One region of the Sporosarcina newyorkensis genome, then DNA from elsewhere that is predicted to be linked to it. Evidence: riboswitches for the same ligand, from Rfam matches in the RefSeq annotation. Region 1 holds a riboswitch; the other holds the start of a gene.
The links. A riboswitch is a leader RNA that binds a small molecule or an ion and turns the genes downstream of it on or off. The one in region 1 is predicted to bind cobalamin.
Positions count from the first base shown of each region.

Region 2: another riboswitch for cobalamin. It lies ahead of B5D59_RS16360 (ribonucleoside-diphosphate reductase subunit alpha); the one in region 1 lies ahead of B5D59_RS07320 (ribonucleoside-diphosphate reductase subunit alpha).

Region 1 is NZ_FUYJ01000003.1:126,784-129,985, reverse strand. Features, by position in the region: gene B5D59_RS07325 (alanine/glycine:cation symporter family protein) at 1-1,166, shown strand, start outside; cobalamin riboswitch at 1,285-1,463, shown strand; gene B5D59_RS07320 (ribonucleoside-diphosphate reductase subunit alpha) at 1,609-3,202, shown strand, end outside.
Region 2 is NZ_FUYJ01000010.1:125,339-128,540, forward strand. Features, by position in the region: gene B5D59_RS16360 (ribonucleoside-diphosphate reductase subunit alpha) at 1-1,278, opposite strand, end outside; cobalamin riboswitch at 1,452-1,627, opposite strand; gene B5D59_RS16365 (DedA family protein) at 1,840-2,490, shown strand; gene B5D59_RS16370 (IclR family transcriptional regulator) at 3,178-3,202, opposite strand, start outside.

The sequences.
Region 1 (3,202 bases):
TTGGAATTGGTGGACCCGGCGCGGTGTTTTGGATGTGGATTATTGCGATCATTGGAATGGCGACCGCATTCATCGAGAGTACGCTCGCGCAAGTGTATAAAGTAAAAGATGGTGAGACGTTCCGCGGTGGACCAGCGTATTATATGCAGAAAGCGCTCGGAAAGCGGAATCTAGGAATCGCTTTTGCTATTTTGTTGACACTATGTTTCGGTTTCATTTTCAACGCAGTACAATCCAATACGATCAGCCAATCCTTCATGAATGTTTTCGGTATTCCAGATTGGGGTGTCGGTCTCGGATTGGTAGTACTTACAGCCATCATCATCTTCGGCGGTGTCCAGCGCATTGTCAAAGTGACGCAGACGATAGTTCCCGTGATGGCAGTATTCTACATTCTGGTTGCGTTGTTTATCGTTGTCATGAATATTACGCAGGTTCCTGCCATGTTCATGTTGATTGTTGAACATGCATTTGGCATCAAGGAAATTGCGGGCGGTGGAATTGGGATGGCGATCATGCAAGGGGTTCGCCGAGGACTATTCTCCAATGAAGCCGGTATGGGTAGTGTGCCGAATGCTGCTGCGACAGCCAATGTTTCGCACCCGGCAAAACAAGGGCTCGTACAGAGTCTTGGTGTATTTTTCGATACGATTATAATTTGTTCGGCTACGGCATTCATCATCTTGCTTGGCGGACTATATCAGTCTGGTGAAACGGATGGAATTTTGCTGACGCAGGCATCGATGGCAGTGCATGTCGGGGCATGGGCTCCGTATTTCATTGCGGTCGCGATCATGTTCTTCGCATTCAGTTCTGTCATCGGTAATTATTATTACGGTGAGACGAATATCGAGTTCATTCACGCGGGCAGAGGATGGAAAGTGCTTTATCAGATTCTAGTCCTAGGCATGGTGTTTTTCGGTGCAGTAGCAAAAGTACAAGTCGTATGGGATATGGCCGATCTCTTCATGGGTGTAATGGCAATCCTGAATCTGATCGTCATCCTACTTCTCGGAAAAGTGGCTTTTCAAGTCCTCGACGACTTCACTGCTCAAAGACGCCAAGGGAAAAATCCAGTATTCAAAGCCGAAAGCATTCCTGGCCTAAAAGGCGCGGAATGTTGGGAGGAAACCCCTACGGATCCAGAAGATCGATTGCGTGGGTGAGTTCCGCTGAAACAATAAAGTCGTAGTTCAGAAGTCCAATTCTGAACTGCGACCTTTTTTAGTTCTTTACAGTTTACACACAACATGTTAGGGTATAACTTGTACATAAGACACTATATATAGTATTTTGATGAATCGGTACCGATAACGGTTTAAAAGGGAATCCGCTAAAAACGGAGCTGCCCCCGCAACTGATGGTATTGACGACTGTCCGTAATTATCCACTGCCTTAGGCGGGAAGGATGGACAGAAGAGAGACATGCCAGCCAGGAGACCTGCCATTCATCATGCGATACATTCTTCGGGGTTGGAGAGTGGAAGCGAAACGCAGAGGTTTTTGTTTGCCTGTCGTTTTCCGCTTACTACCATCCGTCACATGACGACTCCCGATTGATCGGGAGTCTTTTTTTATTTTTTATTATTTTTGAGGGAGCGGATATTAATGGCTATTATTCATGAAACAGTCGGTCTTGATTTATTGATGGAAAATCTACAGGAAGAGTTCGGGAAACAGGAAGTTGAGCCATTAGTCGAAGCGAGCCGGCGATATCAAGAGCGGCATCCGGAAAGTTCAGCAACGGATTGGACGAATGCGATGGTCTTGAAATCACTGAGCAGAATCGATGAAGCGAATACCTACTGGACGTTCGTGGCCGCGCGGATTTATCTATATGATGTGTATGCGAAGCAAAAAGCGCTGCGTGGCGCAGATGTTTATACTGACTTTGCGAAAAATGTAGAACGCTTGGTGGAGCAAGGGCTCTATACGTCGGTGTTGACGGAGAAGTACAGCCGTGAAGAACTCGACGAAATCGGCCGTTTACTGGAGCCGACCCGCGACCTTTTATTTACTTATATTGGATTGAAAACATTGGTGGACCGCTATGTCACAGTAAACTTCTCCAAGCAGCCGGTAGAGTTGCCGCAAGAACGCTGGCTCGTCATCGCGATGACATTGATGCAGGATGAAACGGAAGAGCGCATCCATAAAATTGGGGAAGCATACTGGGCGATGAGCAATCTTTACATGACGGTTGCAACTCCGACTCTGTCGAATGCAGGGAAGATGCACGGTCAGTTATCCAGCTGTTTCATCGATACAGTGGATGACTCCTTGCAGGGCATTTACAACAGCAATACGGATATTGCGAACTTATCGAAATTCGGCGGCGGGATTGGCGTCTATATGGGGAAAGTCCGTTCACGCGGTGCATCTATCCGAGGATTTGAAGGTGCTTCAAGCGGTGTGCTGCCATGGATCAAGCAGTTGAATAACACGGCAGTCAGCGTCGATCAGCTCGGTCAAAGACAGGGTGCGGTAGCGGTGTACTTGGATGTGTGGCATAAAGATATCTTTACATTCCTCGATTTGAAGCTGAATAACGGTGACGATCGTTTGCGTGCACATGATATTTTCACAGGCGTTTGCTTGCCGGATCTGTTCATGGAGAAAGTGGAATCGCGCGAAAACTGGCATTTATTCGACCCGCATGAAGTACGGACGAAGATGGGCTATTCATTGGAAGACTTTTATGATGAGACAAAAGGAGCCGGCTCGTTCCGTGAGAAGTATGAGGAATGTGTCAATAATCCGGAGTTATCACGCGAAACGGTATCTGCGATTGAAATCATGAAACGTGTATTGCGCAGCCAACTGGAAACAGGCACACCATTCATGTTTTACCGCGATGAAGTGAACCGGATGAACCCGAATAAACATGAGGGAATTATTTATTCTAGTAATTTGTGTACAGAAATTTTGCAAAATATGTCGGCTACCACATTCGAATCGGTTTCATTGGAAGACGATATGGTCGTTACACGCAAAAAGCCGGGCGATTTCGTTGTTTGTAATCTATCTTCCATTAACTTAGGAAAAGCGGTGATGGCGGACGTGCTCGATCGCCTGATTACGATCCAAGTGCGAATGCTCGATAATGTCATCGATCAAAATAAAATTCCGGTGGTACAGGCACAACGTACGAATGCGCGTTACCGTGGTATCGGACTTGGTACATTTGGCTGGCATCATTTAT
Region 2 (3,202 bases), on a different contig from region 1:
CCGGTTAATCATCGACAATTGTTGGTGCTTTGTTAAGGAATATCCAGACAAATTTTCAGTATCTGACGCCTTCCGTAAGCAGCCGTTCCGGATTCCGTTCCCTGCAATTTCATTCCTTACTTTTTGCCACTCTTCTGTTGTATAACTACGTTGTTCAAAGTAGCTTCCACTCTGCCAATCTGAGCCCTCAAATTGAAGATACGGACCTTTTTCCTTCGCCAGTTGCAATGAAGTTTTTATCACATGTAGATTAATTTCTTCAGATAGTTCTTCAATGAATGACACTGCCTGTTCCGAATGTAAGCTAATTCGTTGATCTGCAAGCGCTTCTTCCCATCCGGCTGCTTCAATTTGCAGATCTCGTCTATTGTCTTCTCGTTCCCATACATCCAAGATGCCATTAAGCAAACGGACATGAATTCCACAAACACGAGCCAAGATGTTTCTCCGTAGCACTTTCGACAGCTGGATATGCGAATGCAATCCTTTTGTTCCACGCTGAAAGTCATCGTCAAAATGGAAAACGATGCCGTCACTAGCTAACAGCTGCTTCATCAGTCCGATAGCGGAAAGCCTTTTGTGCGTGATGGATGGGTTCGCAACGGCCCGACGGAACGACTCACTGCCGACGTCCTGCAGAGAACCATTCATCACGCGACGTACTTCCTCCATATCAAATACGAGCCAAGATCCACATGCCTTCACCTGTTCCATAAATGTAGTAGGAATACGGACGTGCTTTTCCTTCACTTGACTGGCCAAAAATGATGGAATCCGTGAATCCAAGAGATTCATTGAATGAAGACGACGTACAGGTTGCCCTGGATAGAATGTCTTGCCGAAAAACGCCATGATATCATCCGGTAACGTCACATACCCCATACTCAAGACCCAATAGGCTTCTCGTACTTTTTGCAACCGTTGCACAGTTTCATCCCGCATGGCTGCCATCGCAATAAGCATCAGCCGTTCTTGCGGCAGTCCCAGTCTTCGATCATAATGATTGCAAGTGACAAATTCTTTCATATACTGAAGAAGCTGTTTAGCGGATAGCAATTGATCTCGCTCCGGCATAATTTGCAATCCTAGCCATTTGATTTCATTGGATGAATAGTGATTGATCCAGCTTCCATATAAACCGTCACTCACCAGCTTCCGCACTACTTGATGAAATCCTTGGTATGCTGGCTTTTTGTGCAATTGTTCCGCTTGTCTATACAAAACTTCGAGCAACGCACGTTCATGTGTACGTTCGTCTGATTGTTCGAGAACTCTCATTTCGCCGTCTCCTTTCCTATACAACAAAAAAACAATCATCCTGGCTCTTCGGCAGGATGATTGTAATAGTTGTGATTGAGGAAACAAAAATAGGCAGCTCTAAAGAACTTCATGCAAATCGCATGAACCGCAGAGACCCTTTTGCCCCCACCTCTCAACCCCCGAAGAAAGTGTTGCTTTGACGATGTCTGGCAGGTCTCCTGGCTTCACTTCATCCTTCCGCCAAGCCTTCCCATGTCTCCATAGTGGCTTTTCTCAGCGGTCGTCCGTGTGTACAGTTGCGGGGACAGCTCCGATTTTCGGATTCCCTTTTACACCTTGATAGGTACCAACGCATCGTGCAAACTCATTTAGTATTTTATTTATTCTAGTTTACCATGAATAGTCGGAGAGGTGGTAGAAATAGTTGTTGCCTTACCTTTCGTTTAAGGAGTGTGATCATTTGGAGGCTGCATCACAATTGAGTTATTCATGACAAGCATGCGAAAAAGAAGTATAATATCTATGGTTGACTCGTATGTTTAAGAGAAAAAAATAATCTACTCGAAAGTGAGAATAGGAATGACATTCATCCAAAACATAATAAGCTTTATCTTACACATTGATGAACACTTGATTGAAATTATTCAAAACTTTGGAAATTGGTCCTATGTTATTCTATTTTTAATTGTGTTTGTTGAAACAGGTATTGTTATTTTCCCTTTTTTGCCGGGTGATTCACTTTTGTTTGCAGCTGGTGCTCTCGCTGCGATGGATGCATTTAATATTGTCCTATTAATCTTAGTATTCTTTGTAGCCGCAGTATTAGGGGATACAATAAATTATCATATCGGTAAAGCAGTAGGAACAGCAATCACTCAAAATAGACGGATGGGTAAATTTATTGACCAGAAAAAGATGAGAAAAGCTGAGGATTTCTTTAATAAGCATGGTGGTAAAACGATCGTCATTGCTCGTTTCATGCCATTTGTCCGTACGTTTATACCGTTTATTGCAGGCTCAAGTCGAATGAACTATCGATATTTCTTCGCTTACAATGTAATTGGTGCTGTACTATGGGTGGGACTATTTACAACAGTTGGTTACCTGTTTGGAAATATCCCGTTTGTTAAAAATAATTTCTCAACCATTATTCTGTCAGTAATTTTTCTCTCAGTTCTGCCAGTCTTCTATTCTTTTGCAAAGAGTCGTTTCCAAATACAAAAGAATTGAGCAATCGTTGAAGCAAGTTCTGTGTAAATAGTGCACACCAAAAATTGAACGATGGAGCAGTACAGATTGGTTCTAACAGAGAATGGTCGTTACTGATAATCGTGAATTTCTCTACTTCTTTATAACCATCTATACGACTCTTAACAACCGCTGCCTTAAGAATGGTGGTTGTTGGAGTCTATTTTTTCCAATCGTCTTTTGGTTACCTACGGTGCGAAATAGTTACCTTAAATACCGAGTTATTTTTTCGCTGAATAACTCTAACGTATTAACATATTTTATTATACCGAACAATGATGCAGCGAGAACTTTTAAATTTCTATTACATATCAACAATTATTATATCTATACTTCGTTCTCCCGTTCTCTTTGGTAGAAGCAAATTTTACAATTTTCACATTCATTTCCACATTTGCTTTTTCCCTCTACTTGCTTCTCAGAATTTACTATTTTAGTATCTCTTACCCTCATTACCTGCTCTGCTTGTTTCGTACTTTCCACTTTCCTCACTCCTTATCCTAAATTTATAAATTAAATTTAACAGAATACCGGAGTGGTTTACCTTGTGTTTTTTCATAATGTGGAATAGACAGAATATTTAATGTCTTTTAAGAGCGCATGACATTACTGTATTCTCTCCATTTAGAAATACAAATAACTTTTACAATAGACTTAGCAATAGAATTATCAAATTTCAATATATCCTAATTCC